4 regions of the Pseudomonas sp. LBUM1657 genome follow, and region 1 is predicted to be linked to each of the others. Evidence: predicted binding sites of a transcription regulator. Region 1 holds the regulator's gene; each other region holds the start of a gene.
What was found. The regulator FliA, encoded in region 1, starts transcription of late flagellar genes. The targets are predictions, from matches to a motif close to CTAAAGTTTNNNNNNNNNNNGCCGNTAA.
Positions count from the first base shown of each region.

Region 2: the regulator FliA is predicted to act here: its motif matches at 1,350-1,377, upstream of flgM (flagellar biosynthesis anti-sigma factor FlgM).
Region 3: the regulator FliA is predicted to act here: its motif matches at 6,545-6,572, upstream of motA (flagellar motor stator protein MotA).
Region 4: the regulator FliA is predicted to act here: its motif matches at 4,503-4,530, upstream of ACA055_RS23035 (methyl-accepting chemotaxis protein).

Region 1 covers NZ_CP166799.1:1,713,811-1,721,591, forward strand. The annotation lists gene flhB (flagellar biosynthesis protein FlhB) at 1-276, shown strand, start outside; gene flhA (flagellar biosynthesis protein FlhA) at 505-2,634, shown strand; gene flhF (flagellar biosynthesis GTPase FlhF) at 2,646-3,974, shown strand; gene fleN (flagellar synthesis regulator FleN) at 4,091-4,921, shown strand; gene fliA (RNA polymerase sigma factor FliA) at 4,918-5,658, shown strand; gene ACA055_RS07815 (chemotaxis response regulator CheY) at 5,827-6,198, shown strand; gene ACA055_RS07820 (protein phosphatase CheZ) at 6,221-7,009, shown strand; gene ACA055_RS07825 (chemotaxis protein CheA) at 7,040-7,781, shown strand, end outside.
Region 2 covers NZ_CP166799.1:4,909,759-4,917,539, forward strand. The annotation lists gene ACA055_RS22635 (chemotaxis protein CheV) at 1-403, opposite strand, end outside; gene flgA (flagellar basal body P-ring formation chaperone FlgA) at 486-1,247, shown strand; gene flgM (flagellar biosynthesis anti-sigma factor FlgM) at 1,414-1,740, shown strand; gene ACA055_RS22650 (flagella synthesis protein FlgN) at 1,792-2,259, shown strand; gene ACA055_RS22655 (flagellar brake protein) at 2,352-3,098, shown strand; gene ACA055_RS22660 (MFS transporter) at 3,164-4,540, opposite strand; gene ACA055_RS22665 (glutamine synthetase family protein) at 4,611-5,852, opposite strand; gene ACA055_RS22670 (sensor histidine kinase) at 6,052-6,744, opposite strand; gene ACA055_RS22675 (response regulator) at 6,741-7,781, opposite strand, start outside.
Region 3 covers NZ_CP166799.1:553,345-561,125, reverse strand. The annotation lists gene queG (tRNA epoxyqueuosine(34) reductase QueG) at 1-967, shown strand, start outside; gene ACA055_RS02545 (trimeric intracellular cation channel family protein) at 949-1,560, opposite strand; gene orn (oligoribonuclease) at 1,759-2,301, opposite strand; gene rsgA (small ribosomal subunit biogenesis GTPase RsgA) at 2,409-3,440, shown strand; gene ACA055_RS02530 (hypothetical protein) at 3,534-3,803, opposite strand; gene motB (flagellar motor protein MotB) at 4,596-5,621, opposite strand; gene motA (flagellar motor stator protein MotA) at 5,625-6,476, opposite strand; gene ACA055_RS02515 (HDOD domain-containing protein) at 6,643-7,781, shown strand, end outside.
Region 4 covers NZ_CP166799.1:4,988,342-4,996,122, reverse strand. The annotation lists gene ACA055_RS23060 (SDR family NAD(P)-dependent oxidoreductase) at 1-325, opposite strand, end outside; gene ACA055_RS23055 (LysR family transcriptional regulator) at 450-1,346, shown strand; gene ACA055_RS23050 (TylF/MycF/NovP-related O-methyltransferase) at 1,449-2,171, opposite strand; gene ACA055_RS23045 (hypothetical protein) at 2,168-3,034, opposite strand; gene ACA055_RS23040 (transporter) at 3,347-4,369, opposite strand; gene ACA055_RS23035 (methyl-accepting chemotaxis protein) at 4,644-6,269, shown strand; gene ACA055_RS23030 (GAF domain-containing sensor histidine kinase) at 6,299-7,477, opposite strand; gene ACA055_RS23025 (PepSY domain-containing protein) at 7,612-7,781, opposite strand, start outside.

The DNA.
Region 1 (7,781 bases):
ATGCTGATCGCCAAGGGCAGCGATTTCCTGGCCCTGAAAATCCGCGAAATCGCAGTAGCCAACGACGTGCTGTTGCTTGAGTCCCCGGCGCTGGCGCGGTCCATTTACTACTCCACTGAACTTGAGCAGGAAATCCCTGGCGGCCTCTATCTCGCCGTCGCCCAGGTGCTTGCCTACGTCTACCAGATCCGCCAGCACCGCGCGGGCAAGGGCAAGCGCCCGGAGCCGATCAAGGACGATCTGCCGATTCCGCCGGATTTGCGCCGCGATTCCTGAGTTTTTTGTCATCACGGATAGCCCCTTCGCGAGCGAGCCCGCTCCCACATTGAGTACGCGGTCAAATGTGGGAGCGGGCTCGCTCGCGAAGACGTCGGCCCGGGCAGCAAGAACCCCGATAAACCCTTCTGTTTCAAACCCCCGCAAAAGTTGGAAGGCTTCTTGCAGTAGCCGCTCTGCGCCTGCTTCGGGCGTCAAAAGATTGCTTTAAAGGAACGGGGAAAACCGGTGGATCGCTCTCAGTTACTCAACAGTGCCCGCACAAACGTTGCCGACTTAAGTCGGGGCAATCTGGGCGTGCCGTTGTTGCTGCTGGTCATGCTGGCGATGATGATGTTGCCGATCCCGCCGTTCCTGCTGGACGTGTTTTTCACGTTCAACATTGCCTTGTCGATCGTCGTCTTGCTGGTCTGCGTCTACGCCCTGCGGCCGTTGGATTTCGCGGTGTTCCCGACCATTCTGCTGGTGGCGACGCTGCTGCGGCTGGCGTTGAACGTGGCCTCTACGCGGGTGGTGATGCTCCATGGTCAAGACGGTCACGCCTCCGCGGGTAAGGTGATCCAGGCCTTCGGTGAGGTGGTGATCGGCGGTAACTATGTGGTTGGTATCGTGGTCTTCGCGATTTTGATGATCATCAACTTCGTCGTGGTAACCAAGGGTGCGGGGCGGATTTCCGAGGTGAGCGCGCGTTTCACCCTCGATGCGATGCCCGGCAAACAGATGGCCATCGACGCCGACCTGAACGCCGGCCTGATCGATCAAAACCAGGCTAAATTGCGCCGGATGGAAGTGGCCCAGGAAGCCGAGTTCTACGGTTCCATGGACGGTGCCAGCAAGTTCGTGCGCGGTGATGCCATCGCCGGCCTGCTGATTCTGTTCATCAACCTGATCGGTGGCATGGCGGTCGGTATCTTCCAGCACGGCATGACCTTCGGCGATGCCGGCAGGGTGTACGCGCTGTTGACCATCGGTGACGGTTTGGTGGCGCAATTGCCATCACTGCTGCTGTCCACTGCCGCCGCGATCATGGTGACCCGTGCTTCCGGTTCGGAAGACATGGGCAAGCAGATCAATCGCCAGATGTTCGCCTCGCCCAAGGCGTTGGCGGTGGCGGCTGGTTTGATGGCAGTCATGGGCCTGGTGCCGGGCATGCCGCACTTCTCCTTCCTCAGCATGGCGGCCCTGGCGGCTGGCGGCGCGTACCTGTTCTGGAAGAAACAGAACGTGGTCAAGGTTCAGGCCCTGCAAGAGATCAAGCGTCAGCAGGAACTGCTGCCATCGCCGGCCCGCGCTCAGGAAACCAAGGAGCTTGGCTGGGACGACGTCACCCCGATCGACATGATTGGCCTCGAAGTGGGTTATCGCCTGATTCCGCTGGTGGACCGCAACCAGGGCGGTCAGTTGCTGGCGCGGATCAAGGGCGTGCGCAAGAAGCTGTCCCAGGATCTGGGCTTCCTGATGCCGACTGTGCATATACGTGACAACCTCGACCTGGCGCCGAGTGCCTACCGCCTGACTTTGATGGGGGTGATCCTCGCCGAAGCGGAGATTTATCCCGAGCGGGAGCTGGCGATCAACCCGGGTCAGGTTTACGGCTCGCTTAATGGCATTACCGCCAAAGATCCGGCTTTCGGCCTGGAGGCGGTCTGGATCGAAATCAGCCAGCGTGCCCAGGCGCAGTCCCTCGGTTACACCGTGGTCGATGCCAGTACGGTCGTGGCAACGCATTTGAACCAGATTCTGTACAAGCACTCCAGCGAGCTGATCGGCCACGAGGAAGTGCAGCAACTCATGCAATTGCTGGCCAAAAGCTCGCCAAAACTGGCGGAAGAGCTGGTGCCTGGTGTGCTTTCGCTGTCGCAACTGCTCAAAGTCCTGCAGGCATTGCTGGCCGAACAAGTGCCGGTGAGGGACATTCGCAGCATCGCCGAAGCCATCGCCAACAACGCTCACAAGAGTCAAGATACTGCCGCATTGGTGGCCGCGGTGCGCGTTGGCGTATCCCGTGCAATCGTCCAAAGCATTGTAGGGACTGACTCGGAGCTGCCAGTGATCACCCTGGAGCCAAGGTTGGAACAAATATTGCTCAATAGTCTTCAGAAGGCAGGACAAGGCTCGGAAGAGGGCGTCCTGCTGGAGCCAAGCATGGCTGAAAAGCTGCAACGCTCGTTGATCGATGCGGCGCAGCGTCAGGAGATGCAAGGTCAACCGGTGATTCTGCTGGTAGCCGGTCCGGTTCGCGCGATGCTTTCGCGATTCGGCCGACTGGCAGTCCCGGGTTTGCATGTGTTGGCGTATCAGGAAATTCCTGACAACAAGCAAGTGACCATCGTTGCGACAGTAGGGCCCAACGGCTGAGGTAGTGGTTTATGCAAGTTAAGCGTTTTTTCGCCGCCGATATGCGTCAGGCCATGAAACTGGTTCGTGATGAGCTGGGCGCTGATGCCGCCATCATTGGCAACCGCCGGATCGCCGGTGGTGTCGAGCTGACGGCTGCCCTGGATTACAAATTGTCGGCGCTGGCCCCGCGTGTTCCGAACATGGAACTCGAGGACGAGCTGCGCAAGACCCAGTCGCGGATCGTCACCGCCCAGGCCGAACTGAGCCTGCGCAGCGATGGCGAGAGCGAAAAGAGCACTAACCGCCAGTTGTTCGCCGGCCTGCCGCTGACTGCCGCCGAGCCGCTGATCGAGCCGACCTACGCCGAACCCCGTCGTCCCGCCCCGGCTGCTGCGCCGGCCGCCACTGGTGTGGACCCGCGTGCCTTCGACTCCATGCGTTTCGAACTCAACAGCCTGCGCGAGCTGATGGAAGTACAACTCGGCTCCCTGGCCTGGAACCAGTTGCAAGGCAGCCGTCCAGCCCAGGCCAACCTCTGGCGTCGCCTGCAGCGCATCGGCCTGTCCGGCCCGTTGTCGCGGGACTTGCTGGCGCTGATTACCGAGATTGAAGAGCCTCGCCAGGCCTGGCGCATGTTGCTGGCCCACCTGGCACGGATGATCGCCACACCGGAAATCGAACCACTGGAAGAGGGCGGCGTGATTGCCATGGTCGGCCCTGCCGGTATGGGCAAGACCACCACCCTGGCCAAGCTGGCCGCCCGTTACGTGCTCAAGTACGGCGCGCAAAATATCGCGCTGGTGAGTATGGACAGCTATCGTATCGGTGCGCAGGAACAGCTCAAGACCCTGGGCCGGATCCTCAATGTGTCGGTGACTCATGTCGATCCGGGTCAGTCACTGGTACAGGCGCTGGAACCTTTGCTGCGCAAGCGTGTGGTGCTGATCGATACCGCCGGCCTGCAAGCCAGCGATCCGGCACTGCGCATGCAGCTTGAAAGCCTGGCTGGTCGTGGCATCAAATCAAAAAATTATCTGGTCCTGGCAACCACCAGCCAGAAACAGGTTCTAACGGCCGCATATCACAGTTACAAACGCTGCGGGCTTGCTGGCTGCATCCTGACTAAACTGGATGAAACGGCAAGTCTGGGCGAGGTGTTGAGCCTGGCCATCAGTCATGAATTGCCGGTGGCCTATCTGACCGATGGCCCGCGGATTCCGGATGATTTGCATCTGCCGCGTCGTCATCAGTTGGTCAGTCGCGCCGTAAGCGTGCAAATGCAGGAAGAACCCAGCGAAGAAGCCATGGCTGATATGTTCGCTGATATTTACCACAGCCCGACCAAGCAGGTCGGCTGAGGTACTAATGAACAGTTTTTGTACCTACATCGATGGTCTGCCATGCATTGTTCCGTTTGTGAACGCGCAGCCAGTAATGTGGCCTCCGTCTAAGTAAGACAAGGTAAAGAAAATTCATGGGCAGCATGCATCCCGTACAGGTGATCGCGGTGACCGGCGGCAAAGGTGGCGTCGGGAAGACTAACGTGTCAGTGAACTTGTCCCTGGCTCTAGCTGAGCTCGGCCGGCGCGTCATGCTGCTGGACGCCGATCTGGGGCTGGCGAACGTGGACGTCCTGCTGGGACTGACACCCAAACGTACCCTGGCCGACGTGATCGAAGGCCGCTGTGAGCTGCGCGACGTTCTGTTGCAGGGCCCTGGCGGTATCCGCATCGTTCCGGCCGCGTCCGGCACCCAGAGCATGGTTCATTTGAGCCCGGCTCAACACGCCGGCCTGATCCAGGCGTTCAGCGATATCGGCGACAACCTCGACGTATTGGTGATCGACACCGCTGCGGGCATTGGTGACTCGGTAGTCAGTTTCGTTCGCGCCGCGCAGGAAGTCCTGCTGGTGGTGTGTGACGAACCGACCTCCATCACTGACGCCTACGCACTGATCAAACTCCTGAACCGCGATTACGGCATGAACCGCTTCCGTGTCCTGGCCAACATGGCCCAGAGCCCACAGGAAGGTCGCAACCTGTTCGCCAAGTTGACCAAAGTCACGGATCGTTTTCTCGATGTCGCCCTGCAATACGTGGGCGCGGTGCCTTACGACGAAAGCGTGCGCAAGGCGGTGCAGAAGCAGCGCGCCGTCTACGAGGCCTTCCCGCGTTCCAAGTGCTCCCTGGCCTTCAAGGCGATTGCACAGAAGGTCGATACCTGGCCGCTGCCGGCCAACCCCCGTGGGCACCTGGAGTTTTTTGTCGAGCGCCTCGTGCAACAAACGGCAGGACCGGTGCTATGACAGCCAGCGGCTACAACCTCTACAAGAAGTCGGCACGTGACGCGCAGTACGAGCTGATCGAGCGTTACGCGCCACTGGTCAAACGCATTGCCTACCACCTGCTGGCGCGTCTGCCGGCCAGTGTCCAGGTCGAAGACCTGATCCAGGCCGGGATGATCGGCCTGCTTGAAGTGTCGACCAAATACGACGCCAGCAAAGGCGCAAGTTTCGAGACGTACGCGGGCATTCGAATCCGCGGCGCGATGCTCGATGAAGTGCGCAAGGGGGACTGGGCGCCACGTTCGGTCCACCGCAATACCAGGATGGTCAGCGATGCCATTCGCTCGATTGAAGCTAAAACCGGTCGTGACGCTAAAGATCACGAGGTTGCGGCCGAACTCCAATTGAGTCTCGACGATTATTACGGGATTTTGAACGACACCCTGGGCAGCCGGTTATTCAGTTTCGACGATCTGTTGCAGGACGGCGAACACGAAGGGCTGCATGAGGATGGCGCGAGTGCTCATCTCGAGCCGTCACGCGATCTGGAAGATGAACGCTTCCAGGCGGCGTTGGCGGACGCGATTGCCAATTTGCCGGAGCGTGAGCGACTGGTGTTGGCGCTGTACTACGACGAAGAGTTGAATCTCAAGGAAATCGGTGAGGTCCTTGGTGTCAGCGAATCTCGGGTCAGCCAGTTACACAGCCAGTGCGCGGCCCGTTTGCGGGGGCGTTTGGGGGAGTGGCGAGCGCGCTGAAGGCAGTGTGGGGACACTGCGAACGTGGCTGGTGTGGTTGTTGAACCGCGCCGGTCTCGATCTGTTGTGCTCCAGACAGTCATCGAATGCTTCGCCGGATTGATTGAAATGGCGCGTCCAGGTGCTGGGCGCGTTTAAGACTGCTTGGAGGTCGAATTGGACAAGAACATGAAAATCCTCATCGTTGATGACTTCTCAACGATGCGGCGGATCATTAAAAACCTGTTGCGTGACCTTGGGTTCACCAACACGGTCGAGGCCGACGATGGCACTACCGCCATTCCGGTACTCAACAGCGGGAGCATCGACTTTCTGGTAACGGACTGGAACATGCCTGGCATGACCGGTATCGATTTGCTGCGCCACGTGCGTGCCGATGAAAAGCTCAAGCACCTGCCGGTGCTGATGGTGACCGCTGAAGCCAAGCGTGAGCAGATCATCGAAGCGGCCCAGGCCGGTGTTAACGGCTATGTGGTCAAACCCTTCACGGCCCAGGCGTTGAAAGAAAAAATCGAGAAGATTTTCGAACGCATCGGTTGAGAAACTGCGCCACGGGGAAGCTATGGAGCATAACGAATCTTCACAGGGCGATTTCGAGTCGACCCTGAAAAAACACGCTGTCGAACTGGTCGAAAGCCTTGAAAAAGGCAAGTTCGGTGACGCTGTGCAATTGATCCATGAGCTCAACCAGACCCGTGACCGCGGCCTGTATCAGGAAGTGGGCAAGCTCACTCGCGAGCTGCATAGCGCAATCGTCAATTTTCAGATTGACCCGAACATGCCGCAAGCCGAGGAAGTGTCGCAGATCACGGACGCGACCGAGCGCCTGGGCTATGTGGTCAAGCTGACCGAGGCCGCGGCCAACCGCACCATGGACCTGGTGGAAAACGCCACGCCGCTGGTCAATGGCCTGAGCAACGAAGCCCAGGCCTTGAGCACCGACTGGGGACGGTTCATGCGTCGCGAAGTCGGGGCTGAAGAATTCCGCGAGCTGGCCCGGCGTGTCGACGGTTTCCTGACACGCAGCAGCGAGGACAATCGCATTGTGTCGAGCAACCTCAACGACATTCTGCTCGCTCAGGATTACCAGGACCTCACCGGTCAAGTGATCAAGCGTGTGACCCAATTGGTCACCGAAGTTGAAAGCAACCTGCTCAAGCTCGTGCTTATGGCCAGTCAGGTGGACCGCTTTGCGGGCATCGAACATGACCGTGATGCGATGCTGGCTGAAAAAGATCCACAAAAACATCTCTCTCAGGGTGAAGGTCCGCAGATTCATGCCGATAAAAGAGAAGACGTTGTGTCCGGTCAGGACGATGTGGACGATTTGCTATCCAGCCTTGGATTTTAGGTTTTTAGACCTGTTAGGAGCACCCCATACATGAGCTTCGGCGCCGATGAAGAGATCCTTCAGGATTTTCTGGTTGAGGCCGGCGAGATTCTAGAGCAACTGTCCGAGCAACTGGTCGAGCTTGAAAGCCGGCCAGATGATGCGGATTTGCTCAATGCAATTTTTCGCGGTTTTCACACTGTAAAAGGGGGCGCCGGCTTCCTCCAGCTCAACGAGCTGGTGGAGTGCTGTCACATCGCCGAGAACGTGTTCGACATCCTGCGCAAGGGTGAGCGTCGCGTCGACTCGGAATTGATGGACGTGGTTCTCGAAGCGCTGGACGCGGTGAACAGCATGTTTACCGAAGTTCGCGAACGCAGCCCGATCACCGCTGCCACGCCTGAATTGCTGGCGGCCCTGGCCCGTCTGGCCGAGCCGCAAACCGCTGATGAAGCAGCCCCTGTTGCGGCTGTGGTCGAAGAACCGGCCGCTGAAAGCGAATCGGGCGACATCACCGATAACGAATTCGAACAACTGCTGGACTCGCTGAATGCCGTCAAGGCCCAGGCCGAAGCTCCTGCGGCTGCTCCGCTGCCGGCCGGCAATGCCGCGGCCAGCGATGAAATTACCGATGCCGAGTTCGAGTCGTTGCTCGATCAACTGCACGGCAAAGGTCAGTTCGCCATCGATGCGGTGGCCCCGGCGCCCGCCGCACCGGCTGCCCCGAAAGCGGCAGGCGATAGCTCCGACATCACCGACGACGAGTTTGAAGCACTGCTCGATCAGCTGCACG
Region 2 (7,781 bases), 3.2 Mb from region 1:
CCGTCAGGTAATGATCGCGTCCCGTGCCCTTGGGTGGCGGATGAATCTCCTCCCAGTTCATGTTGACGATGCGTTCCACCGAGCGCACCAGGAAACCCTGGGTCTTGGTGTTGTACTCCGTGATGATCACGAACGGGTTGTTCTTGTCTTTCAAGGCACCGGAGCCGGTCGCCATTGCCAGATCAAGAATCGGAATGGTCGCCCCCCGGATATTCGCCACACCGCACACAACAGGACTGGACTTGGGCATCAGGGTCAGCTTGGGGCATTGCAGCACCTCCCGAACCTTGAACACGTTGATCCCATACAGCTGCTGGCCGTCGAGACGGAACAACAACAGCTCAAGGCGATTCTGCCCAACCAGTTGCGTGCGCTGGTTTACCGCATCCATTACACCAGCCATGCACAGACTCCTACACCAACGCTTAAGTGTGTTGCGACGCGCATTCATCACGAAACGGCACGGCGCTTGCTTTTTAACTCTTATGAACACAGAACCGACATTTTTCCGACGCCTGACATCAAACTTGCGCAAATTGCTTTGCGTGATGTCGGCCGTTTGCCTGTTCAACGCTGGCAGCCCTGCCCTTGCTGACGCGGTTACCTTGCCTGACATGCTTATCGGCGTCACTCAGGGCTTTCTTGAATTCACCGTAGAAGACTATTTGGCGACCAGTCAAACGGAAGGCCGTTATGAAATCCAGGTCAACCAGCTCGATCCGCGCCTGCGCATGCCGATGTGCGACAAGGAATTGACAGCGACCCTCGAGAGTCCGGCCAAGCCCATGGGCCGGGTCACGGTGAAGGTTCGCTGCGAAGGCACCTCCCCCTGGACCGTGTTCGTACCCGCTCAAGTGCGGCTGTTTCGCGACATCGTGACGACCACCCGGCCGCTGCGCCGCGCCGACATTGTCGAGCCCGAGGACGTGACCCTGCGCGAGCGCGACATCGGCCTGATCAACCAGGGTTACCTGACTTCCGTCGACCAGGCGATCGGGCAGAAACTTACCCGACCAATGGTCGCCGACCAGGTCGTGACCTTGGTGCACATGGAACAGGCAGAAGTAGTCAGCAAGGGTGATCAGGTAGTGATTACCGCCCGCAGTGGTACGCTCAGTGTGCGTATGCCGGGCGAAGCGCTGTCCAATGGCGGGTTGCGCGAACAGATTCGGGTCAAAAACCTTAACTCCCAGCGGGTCATCAAGGCGCAAGTCATTGCGCCGGGCCAGGTGGAAGTGGCTATGTAGAAACCTCTATTGGCGAAAATATGGCGCCCCGCTCGACTGTTCCCTAAACTGTGCCCCATGCAGGGCAAGCGCTGACGCGCGCAAGCTCATTGATAAATGGGCCTAAAGTTTTTCAGGGTATGGCCGAAAACATGGCAAGCGTCCAAATACCCAGAGGTTTTTTATCATGGTCATCGATTTCAGCCGTTTGAACAGCTCCTCGTCACTTACGGGCAGTACACGTACCAGCGTTGCCAAGGAAACCGCCGAAGCCGGCAAATCCGCGCCGCTGAATACCCCGGCCGAACAGGCCAGTACCGTCAAAAGCGGGGAATCGGTACACCTCAGCAATGAGGCTCAGCAGTTGCAGAAGGTCACTGACAAGCTGCGCGATCAGCCTGCCGTCGACAAAGCCCGCGTGGCCGAGTTGAAAGCAGCGATTGCCGATGGCAGCTATAAAGTCGACAGCAACCGTGTAGCCAGCAAACTGCTCAACTTCGAAGCCCAGCGCTAGGCCACCACGGCCTGCGCCAGGCTTTTGGACGCTTAAAACCCAAGGCCAGCCATGCACGACACTAATTTACTGCAACTGATCACCGACGACTTTGCTCCAGCGCAACAACTGCTGGAGTTACTGCAAACCGAATCCCTCGCCTTGCACGGTCGCGACATGCCACTGCTCGAAGAGATTCTGGCGCAGAAACAGGCATTGATCATTCTGCTCGAACAGCATGGCCGCAAGCGCAGTGAAGTCCTCGCCAGCCTCAATCTGCCAACCAATCGCAACGGTCTGGAGCAACTGGCCAGTCATTCGAGCATTGGCGAAGAGTTGCTGGCGCAGAGCGATGTGCTGAATGACCTCCTGGCTCAATGCCAGAACGCCAATATCAATAATGGCCAGTCCATCCTGGCCCAGCAGGCCGCCACGGCCAATCAGCTGAAAATCCTCACCGGCGGAGAACCGCCAGCGCTTTACGATGCCCGCGGGTCAACCTCCAGGCTAGCGAAGCCGCGTCCGCTCAGTCAGGCTTGAACCTGTCCGTGAGCACACTCTTTCAAGACGCGTCACATGCTGGCAGTATGCTGGCTTATTGCAGTCATATTTTGTCTGGAGAAGGATGAACCGTGTTCAATGCCTTAAACGCGGATGATGCTCCGCAACCACCCAAGGTGCTATCCACGCCAATGGAGATTGCTGGCACTCTGCGACAGCTGCAAGAAAGCCATGACCCGCTGATCATTACGTTCCACGAACGGAATCAACGCTTCCAGACCTATCTGGTAGACATCGACCGTGAAGGCAACATGATTGCCCTGGACGAGATGGTGCCCCGCGACGGCGAACGCTATCTGCTGGCAGGCGAGTCGTTTCGGATCGAAGGCTTCCACGACGGCGTGCGCATTGCCTGGGATAGTAACGGGCCCCTGACCATCGACGAGTCGGGCGACGCCCGCTGCTATCATGGAACGTTGCCCGACGAGGTGGTTTACCACCAGCGCCGCAATGCCTTCCGCGCAGCGTTGAAGCTGGCGCAATTGGTCAATGTCGAACTGGGGGGTGAAAAACTCAAGTTCCCGATCAATGGCAAATTGCTGGACATTTCCGCCACCGGTTGCAAATTGCGCTTTGAAGGCGACATCACAGGCAGCCTGCAGCTGGGCCAGGTCTACGACCGCTTCGTCGCCGCCCTGCCCTTCGGCAACATGACGGCACCGGTCGAACTGCGTTACCTGCATTTCGAAGAAAGAATCTCCACCACCTTTGCCGGTATTCGCTTCCATAACATGAGCGGGCAGGTACAGCGCCAGGTCGAGCGATTTGTCTATCAGCTTCAGCGCGAAGCGCGGCGCTTCGACAAAGACGACATGTAATACGATGCGTCAATAAAAAACGGGCAGTCCCTTGCGGTGACTGCCCGTTTTTTTATGCGTTGGTTTTAAGGCCTGGCCTCGGTAAAACTTTGCTCGCGCCCCGAATCAGGATCATCGGGAGGCGTGTCGGTATCGGTGTCGGCCTCAGGTTCCGGTTCAGGGTCCGGCTCTGGGTTGACCGGGTTGTGCATCTGCTCCTGCACCACTTGCTCATCGACCCGCGGATCAAGGCAAGCCACCAGCGGCGAACTCGACATGCTGTCCGGCATGGCGACGTGATGCAGCGGAGCATCGTCCACCTGATGCAGGTTGGTGACCGCTTTCGGTCGAATCCGCCACACCAGCACCAACGCGAAGAAACTGAAGAAGGCGTAAAGCATCTGACTGCCAAACAGCTTCATCAGTACCCCGGCCACCAACGGCCCAATACTGGCGCCAACGCCGTAGGTCACCAGCAACATGGCTGTCAGTGACACCCGGCGATCGCCCTCGACGTGGTCGTTGGAAAACGCCACCGCCAGCGGGTACAGGCAAAACTGCACCAACGAGCAAAGGAACCCGGCGACGAACAGCACCTCCAGCGGCACTTGCTTGATGATCGCCAGTGGCAATGCAGCCAGCGCCAGGCTGAATGCAAAACAGCGGATCAACAGCGCCCGGTCATAACGATCGGACAGCCAACCCAGCGGCCACTGCACCACCAGGCCGGCGAAAATGCAGCTACCCATGAACAGACCGACTTGCTCCGTGGACAAGCCTTGCTGCGAGGCATACAGCGGCGCCAGACCGTAGAACGAACCGACGATCAGCCCCGCCCCCAGCACCGTGCTCAACGATTGCGGCACGCGCTTGATAAAGAACCTCGGCTCCATCGGCGCGGGGTGCAACGCCGCCGGGTGAATCCGTTGAGTCAGGGCCACCGGCACCAGACACAGCGCAAAGCACAGGGCGACCAACATCAACAGTTCCAGGCCCAGCGCCGGGTGCATGACCAGAATCAGCTGACCCAACACCAGCCCCAGGTAGGAGGCGATCATGTAGCCGCTGAAAACGATGCCCCGTTGCTTGGCTTCCGCCTGCTCGTTGAGCCAGCTTTCGATGACCATGTACTGGCACATCATGCCAAGGCCGACGATGACCCGCAGGAACAGCCAGGCGGGCAGCCAGTCCACCAGCCCATGGCCGAGCACCGCCGCGCCGACAATCCCGGCGCAGGCCGAATAGGCTCGAATATGCCCAACCCGGGCAATCAGCCGATGGCCGATCTTGCCACCCAGCACCAGGCCGAAATAGTTGGCCGCCATCAACGCACCCACCCACAGGCTGTCGACATTGTCGGCGGCCAGGCGCAGGCCCAGGTAAGTACTCAGCAAGCCGGAGCCGATCAACATCATCAGCGAGGCGAAATAAAGCGCTCGAAAGGGTTTCCAGATTTGGCGCATCGGCGTTCCGAGCGGCTCCTTGCAGTGAGAAACGGGCTATCCGAAAAGATAGCCCGATGTCGACGGTTCGTCAGGCCTGGGCTGCTAGAACACGCCGCTCCCAGGGAGTAATTTCATCAAAGAAGCTGGTCAACTCCATGGTCTTCGAAGCGACGTAGCCTTCGATGAATTCCTTGCCGAACAGTTCCTTCGCCAATTGGCTACGTTTCAGACGCTCAAGAGCGGCATGCAAGGTACACGGCAATGAAAGTTTATCCGGCACGTCGAACTCACCCTGGATCGGCTCGCTCGGCTCCAGTTTGTGTTCAATGCCATACAACCCGGCCGCCAGGCTCGCGGCGATCGCCAGATACGGGTTGGCATCGGCTCCCGGCAAACGGTTCTCGACCCGACGAGCGACCGGCGAACTGGCCGGAATGCGCAAACCGGCCGCACGGTTGTCGTGGGACCAGCAGGCATTATTCGGCGATGCGAAGGGATGGCACAAGCGCTGATAGGAGTTCACGTTCGGCGCGAACAGCGCGGTGAAGTCCGCCATGCCGGCCTGTTGACCACCAATGAAATGACGGAAGATCGCGGTCGGCTCACCGGCCTTGTCGCTGAACACGTTACGCCCGCTGCCGATCTCGACGAGGCTCTGGTGAATATGCATCGAACTGCCCGGCGTATGCGCCAGTGGCTTGGCCATGCACACCACGGTCAGCCCGTGTTTGAGCGCGACTTCTTTAAGCAGGTGCTTGAACAGGAACGTCTGGTCGGCCAGCAGCAGCGGATCGCCATGCAGCAGGTTGATCTCGAACTGGCTGACGCCCATCTCGTGCATGAAGGTATCGCGCGGCAAACCCAGGGCCGCCATGCATTCGTAGACTTCACTGAAAAACGGCCGCAGACCGTTATTGGAACTGACGCTGAACGCCGAATGACCGTCCTCGCGACGCCCGTCCAGGCCCACCGGCGGCTGGAAGGGTTGAGTCGGGTCGGAGTTCGGCGCGAAGACAAAGAACTCCAGCTCGGTCGCCACCACGGGTGCCAGGCCCTGGGCCGCATAACGCGCGATGACGGCTTTGAGCTGGCCACGGGTCGACAGGCTTGAGCTTTCACCGGTCAGCTCATCGGCATCGCAAATGGCGAAGGCTCGTGGCTGCTTGCTCCAGGGCAAGCGGTGGATCTGCGCAGGATCGGGAATCAATGCCAGATCGCCATCGTCACTGCCGTAAAAGCGTGCTGGCGGATATCCGCCCATGATGCATTGCAACAGCACGCCCCGCGCCATCTGCAAGCGCCGCCCTTCGAGAAAACCCTCGGAGGTCATGACCTTGCCACGGGGTACGCCATTCAAGTCCGGCGTGACACATTCAATCTCATCAATGCCCGTCAATCGCTGCGCGAGTGAACGATGGCCATCGGTTGTCATGACGCAATCCTTGTTGTTGTGCGAGCCGCGAACGGCGACCCGTACAAAATAGGCTCCGCCTGTTCGGAATATCAAGCAGCGGCCAACAAAAAGAACGTCAGGGCAGGTAAAGGCTGAACACGCCGCCGCCTAATGGGCCGCCATTGCTGATTTCGGTGCGGCCACCCACACCATTGCGTTGATGCAGCGCGGCGATGCGTCCGGCAAAGTACAGGCCCAGCCCGGTGCTGCCACTGCTGTGATTGATGCCCTGCACGTAATCGGCCTGACGCTCGATCATCTCGGGCGGGTAACCCTCGCCATCGTCGTTGATGGTCAGCACCAGTTGCCCGGCATCATCGCTGACACTGATCAACACTGCGTGGCGGGCGTAGCGAATGGCGTTGTTGATGCTGTTGGCCAGCACCGAAGCAATCAGCTCCCGGTCGAAGAAACCCAAGGGGCTCAGCGGGTCCACTTCATAGCTCGCCATGATGCCGCGGCTGGCGAACACGTCCTGGTGGCAGGCCAGTTGCGCTTCGATGAAATCATCCAATTCATGGTAGGCCGGCTGCAACGGCATCTGATTGACGCCGAGTTTGTACAACCCCAGCAACTGCACCAGCATGCCGTTGAGGTGGGCGAACTCGAAGTCGATCAAACCCTGCTCCGGGGTCTGCCGCGCAGGGTCGGGCAAACGCGCCAACCATTGACTGTGGGCCTGCATCAGCATGGCCAGGGAGTTCTTCATGTCGTGCACGGTGGAAGCAATAACCGTGGAAAAATCCAGTGCCGGGTTGTCTTGGCTCATCCGCCGAATGCCTTGATTTTCAGTTTTTGATAACGCGCGTATCGCGCGTCTGTGTCGGGCATCAGACCGACCATTTTCAGGCAAGCCCGACATTCCTCCAGTTCCGCCGACGGCACACTGGTATCGGTGCCGTGCAGCAGCGACTGCGCCAGGTTCAGGGCGATACTGATGTTCTTCGCTTGCAGCGCCAGGGCTTTGCGGAACACATCCCGGGCTTCCACCAGGTTGCCGGTCTTGTACACCCGCACACCTTGACGGTTGAGGTCAGCCGCCGCGTTGCTGGAATTGAGGATCGTCGGGTCATCAGTCAGCTTGGCGATGCCCTGCATGACCACCGGGTCGTCGCCGTAGATTTCCGCGCAATTTTTCAGCATCGAGGCACCAGCGCCGGCCTGCCCGAGCATCTGCAGTTGCTTGGCCACCAGCAGCGCCGCTTCGGCGCTCATGAACTGCTCCATGCCATCGAGGCGCATCATCGCTTGCTCGGTGAGCTTCTCGGCGGTTTCGGCATCGTTGAGCAACAGACTGGTGGCCTTCATCAGCCGCGCGCGAATCTGCAAGCCTGGATCGGTCGGGTTCTCCTTGGCTACCGCACTCAGTGTCGTGTTGATTTCCAGTCGAGTCCGGGTATCCAGCCCCTTCTCACTGCCTTTACTGATCAAGGCGTGGGCCAGGCCGAGGTTGCTTTCAGCGTCCTTGAAACGTGACTGGGCACCTTGGGTCACCGCCTGCCGATAGGCTTTGGAGGCGGTGTCAAAATCTTCGTTGGCCATCGCCAACTTACCCAGCAGCGCTTGCCGGCGCACGGCCAATGGCGACAAGCGAATCGCCTCTTCCAATATATTCTGCGCCGCCTTGGTGTCCCCTTCGGCCACCAGCACATCAGCCATGCCGTCGTAGAGTGCCGGCATCAACGGGAACACTTTCAGGGCTTTTTCGTAGACGCCTTTGGCCTGAGCGACCTGGCCACGCTTGAACAGCAACTTGCCCAGCCCGGAAAACGCCCACGGCAACGGTCGATCGGCAATGATGCTGTC
Region 3 (7,781 bases), 1.2 Mb from region 1:
GCAGCACCTGGAGCGCTGGCTGGAAGCCGGCTACCACGGCGAAATGGAATACATGGGCGCCCACGGCAGCAAACGCTCGCACCCGGAAGAACTGGTGCCGGGCACATTAAGGGTCGTCTCCCTGCGCATGGACTACCTGCCGGGCGACACCCAAATGGCGCAATTGCTGGCCCAACCGGAAAAAGCCTACGTCTCGCGCTATGCGTTGGGCCGCGATTACCACAAATTGATCCGTAAACGCGTGCAACAACTGGCAGAAAAAATTCAGGCGGTCATCGGCCCGTTCGGCTATCGAGCTTTCGTCGACAGCGCCCCGGTGCTGGAAAAGGCCATCGCCGAGAAGGCCGGCCTGGGATGGATCGGCAAAAACACCCTGGTCTTGAATCGAAAGGCCGGCAGCTACTTTTTCCTCAGCGAATTGTTTGTCGACCTTCCACTGCCGATTGACCCGCCCCACTCCACTGAACATTGCGGCCGTTGCACCGCGTGCCTCGATATCTGCCCGACCAACGCCTTCGTCGGCCCCTACGTGCTGGACGCCCGGCGCTGCATTTCCTACCTGACCATCGAACTGAAAAGCGCGATTCCCGAAGAGTTACGGCCGCTGATCGGCAACCGGGTGTTCGGCTGCGATGACTGCCAGATCGTCTGCCCATGGAACCGCTTCGCCCGTCCGTCCGGCGAAAGCGACTTCAAGCCACGGCACAACCTGGACAACGCCGAACTGGCCGAGTTGTTTATGTGGGACGAAGACAAATTCCTCAGCAGTACCGAAGGTTCACCGCTGCGGCGGGCGGGTTATGAGCGCTGGTTGCGCAATCTGGCGGTGGGACTGGGGAATGCGCCTTCAACGATTCCGGTGCTGGAAGCGTTGAAGGCACGACGGGAGTATCCGTCGGAGCTGGTGCGCGAACACGTCGAATGGGCGCTGAAACAACACGCCGAGCGTCAGGCTTCGTCGTTATAAACGAACTTCGGCATCTCCCAATGGAAACGGATCGCCAGCAATCGCAATAGGAAACCGCCAAACAAAGTAACCAGAATCGCCTGTTCGCCGGGCAATTGCAGATAGATACAGAACATGTAGCACCACGCCGCAGCGAACGAGACGCTGGCATATAGCTCGCGGCGGAAGACCAGCGGGATGTCGTTGCAGAAGATGTCGCGCAGGATGCCGCCGAAAACCCCGGTGATCACGCCGCTGACCGAGGCCACCAGCATGCCGTGCCCCATTTCCAGAGCAGTCATGCAGCCAATTAGCGTGAAGGCCACCAGGCCCACGGCGTCAAGCACCAGAAACAGCGAACGCAGGTGGCGCATCCAGCGTGCCGCGAAGACGGTAAACATCGCCGCGACCGAGGTCAGCACCAGGTATTCAGGGTGTTTGACCCAGGTCAGCGGGTAATGGCCGAGCAGCACGTCGCGCACCGAGCCGCCACCCAGAGCCGTGACGCAGGCGATCAGCACTACACCAAACCAATCCATGCCACGACGGCCCGCAGACAGGGCACCGGTCATGGCTTCGGCGGTAATGGCGATCAGGTAGAGCATCAGCAACATGGTGGCGGTCCTTGCAGGAAGGCGCGCAGTCTAGCCACTTCGAGGCGGCACCAAAAGAGGGCGCCCGAGAATGTTCTTTGCCTTGAATCTTCGGCGACTGGAAGATCTATTCGCGAGCAAGCCCGCTCCCACAGGGATAACGCGATCCAATATGGGAGCGGGCTTGCCCGCGAAGGCGTCGGTGCGGGCACCGCCCAATCAGAACTTGATGAAATGCTTGCGGTAGTGCTGCAGCTCAGCGATCGACTCGCGGATGTCGTCCAGCGCCAGGTGGGTGCTGCCCTTTGTGAAGCTGTCGCGCACGTCTGGTGCCCAGCGCGCGGCCAACTCTTTCAGAGTCGACACGTCGAGGTTGCGGTAGTGGAAAAAGCTTTCCAGGGATTTCATGTGGGTATAAAGGAAGCGACGGTCCTGGCAGATGCTGTTGCCACAGATCGGCGACTTGCCCTTCGGCACCCATTTCTCCAGGAAGGCGATGGTCTCGGCTTCGGCTTCGGCCATGCTGATGCGACTGTCGCGAACCCGCTGGGTCAGCCCGGAGCCGCCGTGCTGACGGGTATTCCACTCGTCCATGCCGGCGAGGATCTCGTCGCTGTGGTAGATGGCGATCACCGGACCTTCGGCCAGGGTGTTCAAATCACTGTCGGTGACAATGGTCGCCATCTCGATGATGACGTCGGTATCAGGGTTCAGACCGGTCATTTCCAGGTCGATCCAGATCAGATTCTGCGGATTTTGCATGTGTCGACTCCTAGGCAATGCTGCGCAGTTTAGCCTAGGCGACCGGCCGGGCGTGCTAAACTCGCGGCCGTTTTACCTAATCGCTGCATTCTTGATACGGAACACCCATGGCCAAACGCCAACTCAATCGTCGTCAAAACTGGCGCATCGAAAAGATTCAGGGCGAACGCGCTGCCCGCGCCGCCAAACGCGAGTCCTCGGCTGTCGAGGCACTCGAAGGTGGCGACCTGGGACCGGAGCAAACCGGCCTGGTGATCGCGCACTTCGGTGTGCAAGTCGAAGTCGAAGCCCTCGATGGCGAATTGGCCGGCCAGGTGTTCCGCTGCCATTTGCGCGCCAACCTGCCTGCGCTGGTGACCGGCGATCAGGTGGTCTGGCGTGCCGGCAACCAGGGCATCGGCGTGATCGTGGCGCAACTGCCGCGTAAAACCGAGCTCTGCCGTCCGGACAGCCGTGGTCAACTCAAGCCTGTTGCCGCCAACGTCGACATGATTGTCATCGTCTTCGCACCGTTGCCCGAACCCCATGCCAACCTGATCGACCGTTATCTGGTCGCGGCGGAGCACGCCGGGATTCGTCCGCTGCTGCTGCTCAACAAGTTCGACCTGATCGACGAGCAGAACGCCCCGGCGCTGAATGCCTTGCTCGCGGTTTACCGCACGCTGGGTTACCCGGTACTGGAAGTGTCGGCGCATCACGGTAACGGCATGGAGCAATTGCAGGCGCAACTGGACGGGCACATCAGCGTGTTCGTCGGCCAGTCCGGCGTCGGCAAATCCTCGTTGGTCAACACCCTGTTGCCTGAAGTCGAAGCCCGTGTCGGCCCGCTGTCCGAGTTGTCCGGCCAAGGCACCCACACCACCACGACCGCGCGGTTGTTCCACTTCCCCGGTGGCGGTGAGTTGATCGACTCCCCGGGTATTCGTGAGTTCGGCCTGGGCCACGTCAGCCGTGCCGACGTCGAAGCCGGCTTCATCGAGTTCAACGACTTGATCGGCACCTGCCGCTTCCGCGACTGCAAGCACGACCGCGAGCCGGGTTGCGCCCTGCTCAAGGCTCTTGAAGAAGGCCGCGTGCAGCAGCAACGGATGAACAGCTATCGCTCGATCATCGCTAGCCTGCCGGAAACCAGCTATTAAGGAGCCTTGATCATTTTCGTGACGCCACGAACATGATCAGCATGCCTCCAGCAGATACAAAAAAGCCGCGATCATCTCGCGGCTTTCTGTTTTTCAGGGAGCTGCTTTTTCCAGCCTCCAGCCCAACGCATCCAAGGCGTCACACCCATCCTGCAACAACATATGCGCAGCATTGGCGAAATGCTCTAGGTCGTGACCTTCGGCGTCTTTGACGCACAGGCACGTGACACTGTTGAGCAGATTGCGGGCGGCTTTGATTCGGTGAGTAGCGGTTTCCAGAAGGTCGGAAACTTTGGCTTCGGTGTCGATGAACAGCGTCGGGCCGACGCTGAAATTGCCTTGGAGCGGGTGATATTTGGACATGACTTGAATCTCATCTGATAGGTGAAACTCCCACCCTTTCGCGGCTAAACGAATTGGGGTGGTAGCTGTGCGCGGGTTAGCCGACCGGACAGATGACCCGGCACACCCGAAGGTGTCCCACGCACAGCCACCATAGGCATGTAGATCCCAGGTAGCCAAAAGCGCCGCGATTATACGGGCGCTTGTGCATCATCTGATACGACCGGCTAAAGTCGATCACCGATTTGTCGGCGACGGCAAAACTATAGGCAGAAGCCTGCACGACTGAGAACCCCGCCACGCAATTTCAGACCGTTCCTACAGCTACTAATCGCCAGCAACCCGCTTCCAACAGGCAAACGCGACCCACCTAACAATCAGGTCGGCTATCAGGCCGCCTCGCGACGCTGTTGCGATGCTCGCCCCCTCGAGAGGCCGAGTGGAGGTTCTGCGCAGTGGGCAACCCGGCATGGATGCCGGGTTAGCCGCCCCCGGCCATGGATGGCCGATGGCGGCGGGCCCACGGAGCAGGACCGGAGCGAGGGCATGCCGAGCCTTAGCGAGGCACCGAACGTCAGGGGCAAGAGCCCTTGGTTACTTGGGGCTTTTCCAAGTGACTCGCTGTAAAAGCGAAACCTAGGCGGCCGTTACCGCAGAAATGGATATGTACCCAAAAATTCACGCCAGCCATAAGGCCGCTATCGCAGGCAAGCCAGCTCCCACAGGGACCGTGCTCACGCTGAAAATGAAGTGGCCTCCAAACCAGTGAAAGCCGCAAAAAAAAGCCGACATCACTGTCGGCTTTTTCATGGGTCACTGCTTCGGCGGTTCACCCGGTTTCGGCGCCGGGTTGTCGAACAAATTCAACCGTTCACGAAGCTCATGCGCCGGCAACGGCTCTTTATCCGCCGGCAACGCATTCGGATCGGCGGGCACTTCGCCCGGGCCGCCCTGCCCTTGCGTCGGCGTTGTTTCTGGAGCTGGTTCCGCACCTTGCGAACCTTCGATGGCACGCTGGGCTTTCTTGGTCAGCACGACGATGTCGATTCGGCGGTTGACCGGATTGAACGGGTTCTCGCGATCAAACAAGGCTGACGAGGCGTATCCGACAACCCGCGCCACCTGTTGGTCCGGATAACTGCCGGCGACCAGCGCACGACGTGCCGCGTTGGCACGGTTGGCCGAGAGCTCCCAGTTACCGAAATCGCCGGTGGTCGAGTACGGCTTGGCATCGGTGTGACCGCTGATGCTGATCTTGTTCGGCACCGCTTTGATGGTGTCGGCCATGGCCAGCAGGATGTCTTCGAAATACGGTTTCAGGCGAGCACTGCCAGAGTCGAACATCGGCCGGTTTTCGGCGTCCATGATCTGGATGCGCAAGCCGTCCTGGGTGATCTCGAAGAGAATCTGGTCCTTGAACTTTTGCAGCTGCGGATTTTCATCCACCTTGTTTTGCAGCTCTTGCAGCAACAGTTCCAGGCGTTCCTTCTCGACCTGTTCGGCCATGCCTTCTACCTGGTCGGTATCGATGGTTACCTTGTCCGGCTGGGGCTGGGATTTCACCTCGGGGTTGAGGGTGTTCTCCGGCGCCAGGGTCGGCGAACCGCCCAAGTCGATGATGTACGGCGTGCCGCTTTCGGAAAAACCGACCGGGTCTTTGAAGTAACCGGCGATGGCGATCTTCTGCTCCGGCGTTGCCGTGGACAGCAACCACAGCACCAGGAAGAACGCCATCATCGCCGTCGCGAAGTCGGCGAAGGCGATTTTCCAGGAGCCACCGTGATGCCCGGCCGCGTACTTCTTGACGCGCTTGATGATTATCGGCTGGTTGTTTTCCATGACTTAGCGACCGCGAACCGCTTGTTCCAGCTCAGCGAAGCTTGGACGGTGCGCCGGGTACAGAACCTTGCGGCCGAACTCCACCGCCAGCGAAGGCGGCATGCCGGAAGCCGACGCGACCAGCGAAGCCTTGATGGCTTCATAGATGTTCAGTTCTTCCTTGGCATCGTGGGCCAGGGCGTGAGCCAGCGGGCCAAAGAAACCGTAGGCGGCGAGAATACCGAAGAAGGTACCCACCAGCGCCGCACCAACGTGCAGGCCGATCATTTTCTGGTCGCTTTCACCCAGAGAGGCCATGGTCACCACGATCCCCAATACCGCCGCGACGATACCGAAACCCGGCATGGCGTCGGCAATGCCGTTGACGGCGTGGGACGGGTGGTCCAGGTCTTCCTTGAGGCTGGTCAGTTCCATGTCGAAGAGGCCTTCGAGCTCATGGGGCGCCATGTTGCCGGAGGACATGATGCGCAAGTAGTCGCAGATGTACGCAGTCATGCGCTCATCTTTCAGGACCGCCGGGTACTTGGCGAAAATCGGGCTCGCGGCGGCATCTTCGATGTCGCCTTCGATCGCCATCATGCCTTCGCGGCGGCTCTTGTTGAGGATCTCGTAGATCAGGCCCAACACTTCCAGGTAGAACGTGTGGTTGAAACGCGAACTGAACATGCCCAAGGACTTCTTGAGAACGCGCATTGTCATGTGGCCAGGGTTGGCCTGCAGGAATGCACCAAGGGCCGCGCCCCCGATGATCATCACCTCGAAGGGCTGGATCAGGGCGGCAATCTTGCCGTGGGAGAGCACGTATCCGCCGAGCACGCTCGCGAATACGACGATGATGCCGATTATTTTAGCCATAGGTAGGAGAGCACTTACTGAGTCGGGTTCAAGGTCATATTCGGAAGTTAAAAAATCTCTTCTTCTCCTTATCGGCAAAACTGCGCCAGACTATAGCCAGTTCAGGCGAAAAGCCAATTTGGCCCCCTCCGGGCATAGGTAATGCAGACGATGATTGCGTCCAACCATGGCTAACGAAACGAACGTTCCCACTCCAAAACCGACCACTCTCGAAGGCTGGGTCAAGCTTCTCGACGGAGTGCGCCTGCCGATTCCCCAAGACAGTCATGACCGTGTCTGCAAGGCCATCGCCAACAGCCGTAGCTCGCTGCGCGATATCGCCGAATTGATGCAGGACAGCCCGGCCCTGGCCTTGAGCGTGATTCGCGAAGCCAACCGGCACACCCATGGCAGCATGACCGAGCCGGCTGAAAACCTTGAGGTGGCGATCAATCGCCTCGGTTTGAAGCGCACTGAAGAACTGCTTGCCCGCCTGCCTGCCGAGCCTCAATCGCAGATCCCCGTCGCGTTGCGCCAGCTCCAACTGATCAGCCAGCACGCGACCCAGCAGGCCAACGGTTTTTTTGCCAGTCGCCTGGCGCGGCTGTGGCAGGACATCCATTGGGGCAGCCTGCTGTTTCTGTCGCCGCTCTGGCCTTTGGCACTGACCCATCCGCAGCTGCTCGAAGAATGGGAGCTGCGGGTCATCCATAAAGGCGAGTCGGCGCGCAAAGTCGAGAAGCAATTGTTCGGCGTGCGCCTGCTGGACATCTGCCTGACGCTGGTGGATCTCTGGCACCTGCCGATCTGGGTGCAGCAGGGTTATCGGCTATTGCTCACCGAACAGCGGGAGTTGGTAAAAGTCCTGCGCATCGCGCGTGACAGCGATCACCCGTTGCGCCAGCAGAACCGCCTCGATGACGATCCGACCCTGCGCCGCTGGCTCAATCAACCTGCCAATACGGTGCTGTTGGCCAATGGTCTGGCGCTGTCGGCGCAACAGGCCTGGGACAGCCCCCACAGTGAACGCTGGCAGTACCTGACCAGCCTCTACCTGCAAATGCCGATGGACGAGGTGCAACAACAATTGCACCAACAGGCCGCCAACAGCGCTCGCCATCACGCCATGCCAGACCTCTGGCATCCGGCCGAATCGCTGATCTGGCCGCAGGGCATTCGCCGGATCCACGCCGGTTTGCTGCCGGCCCCGGCACCGACCGCCGAAGATCTCGCGAAGTGGCGCAGACAATGTGCCGAATTGCTGGTCGAGCCGAGCCGCTTCACCAATGCCATGCACTTGACCACCTCTGCCCGAGACGCACTGGT
Region 4 (7,781 bases), 3.2 Mb from region 1:
CTTCGGTGGTGTCGGCGAAACTCGCGTTCAAGCCAATCCCGGCGTTGTTGATCAGAAAGTCGAAGTGCTGGCGATCGAAATGGCTGCGCAACACCTCTGCGACCTGCGTGGTGAAATCTGCGAAGCGCTCACTCTGGCCGACATCCAGTTGCAACATGGCAGCGCGACCGCCGAGGCTTTCGATTTGCGCGACCAGTGCTTGCGCCTCATCCGCCTTGCTGTTGTAAGTGCCGATGATGTCGATGCCTTGGGCGGCCAAATGCAAGGCTGCGTTTTTGCCGAGGCCGCGGCTGGCGCCGGTGATCAGTGCGATTTTACGGTTCATGGGACTTCCTCTCAGGAGCAGTGGGTGGTTGATGTGAGGAAGTTTATTTATCCGGTGGGAGGTGATAAACAGGGTGAAAGCGGAATCACTGATCGGTTAATCCGAACAATAAAAGGTCGGGGCCATGAACAAACTGGAACTGCTGCGCACCTTTGTCCGGGTCAGCGAAATGTCGAGTTTTACCCTCGCGGGGGAAAGTCTGGGGCTGCCCCGATCCACAGTGTCCGAGCATGTGCAGGCGCTGGAAGCGTTGCTCGGCACGCGCCTGCTGCAACGCACCACGCGCAAGGTTCAGGCGACTCAGGACGGCTTGGTGTTGTACGACCGTAGCAAGGATTTGCTGTCGCACATGGATGAAATCGAAGGGCTGTTTCGCCAGGACGCGGCCTCGCTCACCGGGCGGATTCGCATCGACATGCCGAACTTTCTCGCTCGCCGCGTGGTGATGCCACGCCTGCCCGAATTCATGACGCTGCACCCCCATCTGGAGCTCGAAATCAGCACCACCGATCGCCGGGTCGATTTGATCAGCGAAGGGTTTGATTGCGTGGTGCGGGTCGGCGCGCAGCCGGATCAATCAGTGGTCGCGCGACACTTGTGCGATTTTGTCATGGCCAATTGTGTCAGCCCTGCGTATCTGCAGCGCTATGGCGTACCTGAACGGCTCGAAGATCTGGCGCAGCACCGGATGGTGCATTACGTCGGCGTACTGGGGTCGCGGTCGGAAGGTTTTCTGTATGAAGTGGACGGCAAACTGCATCGACTGCCGATGGCCGGCAGTGTCACGGTCAACAGCACTGATGCCTATGAGGCGGCGTGTCTGGGGGGCTTCGGTTTGATTCAGGCGCCGCGCATGGGCATGCAGTCGTATTTGCTCAGTGGCGAGATGGTGGCGGTGTTGCCGCAGCTCAGCGCGCCGTCCATGGAGGTTTCGTTGCTCTATGCCCGGCAACGGCATTTACCGTTGCGGGTGCGAGCGTTCATGGACTGGTTGGGGCAAGTCATCCAGTCAGCCACTTAACCTGTGGGAGCGGGCTTGCTCGCGAAAGCGGACTGACAGTCAACATCATTGTTGAATGTACAACCGCCTTCGCGAGCAAGCCTGCTCCCACAGGGTTATGTGTCAGACGTGGAAGTAGCCTACGCAGGAATCAAACGGCAGCCGCTTGAGTTCGATCTTGTTCAGGTCGAGCACTTCGCGCAGGGCTTTGGTTTCGCCCGGGAAATTGCGGTAAGCGACTTCGTCCAGCACCACGACCGCGCCTTTTGGCATGTACGGCAGGAAGGTTTCCAGGGCGACTTTGGTCGATTCGTACAGGTCAGTGTCGAGGATCAGCATGGCCACGACCAGGTCCGGACGGGTCTTGACCCACTCAGGCACGGTCTTGACGATGTCACCTTTGACCAGCTCGCAACGTGGGATGCGGTTGACCGGGCGCAGCAGGTCGTTGGCGTCGATCATGTCCTGGATCAGCGACTGGTCGGTGTCGGAGAACATGGTCTCGTTGACGTCGGCCGGGTCTTCTTTCTTGTCGATGCTCTGGAAGCCTTCGAAGGTGTCGAAGCCGACGATCGAGCGGTTGATCGCGTAGGGCTCGAGAATCATCGACAGGTGCATGTAAAGCATCAGCGAGTTGCCCTTGTACACGCCGCACTCGATGATCGCGCCAGGTACTTCGGCAACCTTCTTGAACAGCTCCATGCGCGACAGTGCAGCGGTCACGCCGATGCGGTTGGCGAAGACGAACGGCGCGTCGGCCACGTACTCGGCATCGACCCGTTTCAGGACATTGGCACGGGTTTCGTTGTACTGGGCCTCGGCAGGCGTGATGCGACGCTTGGTCATTGGTCGATTCCTTGGAAATTCGAAAAGTCGTGGGCGTGGAAATAGTCTTTGAAGCCTGCGCCGACGTCCGGGCAGGCGCTGTCGACGTTGATCGCGCCACGCTTGTGCTTGAGGTCGTCGAGGTGCATCAGGCGGAAGTCCACGCTGAAGCGGGTTTGTTCGGTGTGATTGGCGACTGTGCCGTGCAGGTGCGAGCCGGAGAAAATCAGCATCTCGCCGGTGTTGCCGGCGATGCGCACTTCAGACGCGGTATTGATCGCCTCCAGCGGCACCGGGTGCACCCGGACTTCCTCCTTGAGGTTGTCCTTGGCCTTGTGCCGCTGGTTGCTAATCCAGTCGTTGAGGCTCCATTCGCTGGAGGTGTTCTTCACTGGCACGTCGAAGTAGCCGGCGTTGATCATCATGGTCTGGTCGGGGCGAATGGTGTGCACCGGCATCCAGGTATTGATCTGGCAATCGACGCTGCCGTACCACGTGTCGCGATGAGGTTTGTAGGCGTAGCTGACCCCCGCGTGCAGGTAGTCATAGTTGGGCACAACGCGAATGCGCGGCACGTCGAAAATGTACTCGCGCGGGTCGACACCGATCTCGTCGATAAACGACAGGATCAGGTCCTTGGCGCGCTGGCTGTTGGTGAACTGGCCCTTGAGGCGTGTTACCAGCACCACGAATTCTTCCACCGGCATCAGCGTGTGCAGCGCCTGGTGATTGGTCTCGCCGTCGAACGCGGCCGTGATGCTTTCCTGGGCGAACGCACACAGCTCTTTGGCGGCGCGCAGCTGAGTGTTCAGGAAAATATCGCCTGCATAAATGGCTTCTTTGAAGTCAGCTTTTTGTTGCAGCTGATTGATGTACAGATTCACGATTTATCTCCTGAATACATCGAGTCACTTATGAATCGGCAACACGTTAGCAAACTGAAGTGCGATCTGGTCGGGACTGGATCAATAAACGCGTAATCCGCTGAGTTTGCGACGAAATGCCCGGGCGAGAACGAAAAATCCCGGCTCAGGGGGCTGGCCGGGATTGAATCAGTCTCGGAAGGTTGTGGTGAAAGTGCCGCCGCCTTCGCGAGCAAGCCCGCTCCCACACGGGATCTTTGTCGGGCACCAAACCTGTGTTCACTCAAGATCACTGTGGGAGCGGGCTTGCTCGCGAATGGACTCAAGTCGCATTCAGTAATCCTGCCGCTTACGAAACGCCCAGCGCCCGGCAATCACGGTAAACGTCGCGACCAGCGCCACCAGAATCCAGAACCCTTCGGGATCACCGGAAAGCGGCACCCCGCCGACGTTCATGCCAAAGAAACCAGCGATGATGTTGATCGGCAACGCCAGCACTGTCACCACGGTCAGGGTAAACAGCGTGCGGTTGCTCTGTTCGTTGAGGTTGGCGGCGATTTCTTCCTGCAACAGCTTGATCCGCTCGCCCAGCGCCGTGAGGTCGTTGATGATCAGCGCAAACTCCTCGGTGGATTTGCGCAACTCCTTCACGTCCTCCTTCTGCAACCACTGTGGCGGGCGGTTGAGCAGGCGCAGCAAGGAGCCCGGTTCCAGCGCCAGTAACCGTTGCAAGCGCACCAGTACCCGGCGATTGGCACCCAGTTCGGCGCGGTTGGTGGACAGACGCGAGGACAGCAACTCGTCTTCGATCTGATCGACGCTCAGGCTGGTCTTGCGCACGATCTGGGTCAGCACTTCGCCCTGATCGCGCAGCAAATGCACCAGCAATTCCAGTGGCGAGCGAAAGCACTCACCGGCCTTGACCGAGGAGCGCAGCTTGTCCACTGAGTGCAGCGGTTGCAGGCGCGCGCTGATGATCAGCCGACTGCGGGCACAAACCCACAGCGTCGATACATCGGACGAAACCATGCTGCTGAGGTTGAACACCACGTCGTTGACCACCGCCAGCAACGCGGAATCCACATGCTCGATACGCGTCGAACGCGAGCCTTCATGCAACGCCTCGAAAAACTCGTCGGGCAATTCCAAATGACTTTTCATCCAGCGCTCGCACGCGGCATGCGCCAGATTCAGATGCAGCCAGAGAAACTCGTCGCCGTTGTCCGATTGTTGAAGGCACTGCAACGCCCTGGCCGAATCGATCTCCCGGCCGCGTTCACCGGGACGAAAACTGAACCCGTAAAGCAGGCCGAACAGGTCCGGGTCGCGATGGCTTTGGTCGATGCTGTGGTTCATGAGCTCTCGCTGTGAGGAAGCGCCTGTCGCGGGTTTCACAGGTTCACTTGAGCCGCATCATCGCAAGGCGTGATGACGTTTTTGTGACGGTAAAATAACCGCAAACGATTGCTATACCGATGGTCGGATCTACTTAAAGAACCGCTCTGGCACGCCGATCACGCTTAGGTTGAGTTGCGCGCCTTCGGCCATGTGCCAACGCTGCAGACAGGGATGTCCGGACACCTTTCACGCCTGACCGGGCGTGCCTCATTCCTGTCATGAGTACCTTCCGATGTTTTTGCAAAAGTCCTTGAGAGCGCAAATTCTCGCCCTGCTGAGCGGCAGCCTGTTCGCGGTGTTGTTGATCGCCCTGGCCTGCTTTCACTTTCTGTCCAGCGGAGTCCAGAGCTACGCCAACCTGATCGAGGGTCCGCTGTACACTTCGCAATTGATCGATGAAGCCAACCTGCAATTCAAGGTGCAGGTGCAAGAGTGGAAAAACGTCCTGCTGCGCGGCAAGCAACCGGCGGACCTGGACAAATACTGGAAGCAATTCGAAGCGCGTCAGCACGATGTGCAAGGCATCCTCGGCGAGCTGGCCGGGCAGAAGGGCATCGAGCCGCAACTCAAGGATCGCATCGAACGTCTGCGGGACGAACATCGCCTGTTGGGCGCCGCTTACCAGAAGGGCCGTGATGCCTACGTGGCGGCCGGTGCCGACCCAACGGCCGGCGACATGGCGGTCAAAGGTGTGGACCGCGCGACCAGTGATCAGATGAGCGAACTGGTCAGCGAGTTGCGCAAGCAGGGCGCCGAGCAATCGAAGCTGATCAACGCCAGTGCCGATCGCACGGTATTGCTGGGGATCATCGTGATGCTGGCCTCGGGTCTGTCGATCGGCCTGTTGAGCCTGTGGCTGGTCAACCGCAACCTGGTCGAGCCGATTCGCAAATTGATCGAATACGTGGCGCAACTCAGCCAGGGCCGCTTCGCCGAGAGGGTGGCGAGCACCCGTCAGGACGAACTGGGCAAACTGGCGATGGCGGCCAATACCCTGCGCGATTTCCTTGCTGAAACCTTCAACCGTTTGCAGCGCAGCGCCTCGGACTTGGACAGTGCCAGCGGCGAGCTGAACTCGATCGCGACCTTGATGGCCAGCGGCACCAACGAACAATTCAACCGCACCGATCAGGTCGCCACGGCGATGAACGAAATGTCCGCCACCGCGCAAGAAGTCGCCCGTCATGCGGCCGAGGCGGCGCGCGCGGCCGACGACGCCGACCAGTCCGCGCAGCAGGGCGGAAAAGTCATGCAGGGCACCATTCACACCATCACCCAAATGCGTGGCGAAATTGCCAACACCGCCACGGTCATTCGACAGCTGGAAACCGACAGCGGACGCATCGGCAAGGTGCTCGAAGTGATTCGCGGCATCGCCGAACAAACCAACCTGCTGGCGCTCAACGCAGCGATCGAAGCGGCCCGCGCCGGTGAAGCCGGGCGTGGTTTCGCGGTGGTGGCCGATGAAGTCCGCAGCCTCGCCCAACGCACGGCGGCGTCGATCATCGAGATCAACCAGATCATTCAAACCGTGCAAACCGGTGCGGTGGACGCGGCCCAGGCCATTGAAAGCGGTCAGTCGCGCAGCGAAGAAAGCGTCGAACAAGTGACCCAGGCCGGCGCCATGCTGGAGCGCATCACCCATGCCGTGGAGGCCATTCGCGACATGAACCGCCAGATCGCCACCGCCGCCGAAGAGCAGACATCGGTGGCCGAGGACATCTCGCGCAACCTCACCGAGATCACCAGCATTGCCAGTACCAACCTGGACAACGTGCAACGCACCGAAGCGGCCAGCCAAAACCTGCATGGTTTGTCGGGGCAGTTGAATGAGGTGACGTCGCGTCTGAGCGCCTAGTGTGAATAAAGTGAGTCAGAGTCGCTTGTTCAAATGGGGGTGGGCAGGCTGAAGGTAAAGGTCGTGCCCTGTTCCGCGCTGGAGACCACGTCCAGTTTTCCACCATGGGACTTTGCGATTTCGCTGGCGATGTACAAGCCCAACCCGAGGCCGGCCTGCGGTGTATCGCGGGTCGGTCGCGAGTAGGGCCGGAACAGATGCGGCAACGCCTGCTCGGCAATCTGCCCCTGATTGTTCACGCTCAGCACAAACACTTGTTGATCGATCCGCGCACTGACCTCTACCGCACCCGCGGGATCGCCATGGGTGACCGCGTTGGCCACCAGATTGGAAGCCAATTGCGTCACCCGCTCGCGATCGCAATGAACACCGCGCACGTCACCAATGGACGACACAATGCTGCGGTCGGGGTGCACGCTCTGAATTTCCGCAATCACATGCAGCAATGCTTCTTTCAGATCCGGGCATGGCTCGATGTTCACCGGGATGCCCTTGCCCAGGGAACCTCGGGTGAAATCCAGCACGTCGTTGACCAGTCGGGTCGCGCGGTGGGCGCTGGTCAGGATGTGCCTGACCCGCTGCTCGCTGGTCGGGTCGGGATGTTTGCGCAGGAGCATTTCCGCGCCGGCACTGATGGCGAACAAAGGGTTGCGCAAGTCATGCCCGAGCACGGCGATAAACTGCTCGCGCAGTTCGCCGGTTTCCCGTTCTTCAACCAGCGCCGCTTCGGTCTTTTGCTGGTTTTCTTCGAATTCGATCTGCAGCGCGAGCATCCGCGCGAACGATTCCATGGTGCTCTGGATCGTGCTGGATTTGAGCGGCGCCGGGTTGGGATCAAGGGCGCAGATGGTGCCGAAGAAACGCCCGTCGGTGCGGAAAATCGGTACGGCAATGTAGCTTTCGAATTGATAGAGACGCGGTGTGTGATGGTCGCGGTAAAGCGGGTCGTCACTGGCCTTGTCGATCACCACGGCGTGGTGGGCCTGACGAATTTCGTGGCACAGGGTGGTGGCCACTTCCAGCTCACCACCGACCTGCAGGCCGAAACCCAATTGATCGAGCACCGCGCACGCGGTCCAGGAATCTTCGGTAACGCGAGCTACGGCGGCGAAGCGCAGGCCGGTCATTTCGCGGATCACTTGCAGAATGGCCGGCACGGCGCTGATCCGAGCGATTGTGGCGATGTCTGCTGCCGCTGTTTGCCCCATATCAATCAATCTCTGCGTGAACTTCGTGGGAAGAGTCTAGCGGGCCGGTGCTGAGTTGGCGCGACTTCATTGTCCGAATCGGACACGCAAAAAAGCCGCACGATCCGAAAATCGTGCGGCTTTTTGTGTGGGCATCAGGTGTCTTGTTTGTCGCTCAGTACTTTGCCCGTGGTGGCATCGAAGTCCACGTCAAATTCTTTGCCGTCAGCGGTTTTCAGTTCCACTTCGTACTCATAGTTATTGAAGTGGTTGTCCAGGTCCGTGTCGGTGATGGTCGCACCCGGATGCAACTTCAGGGCGGCCT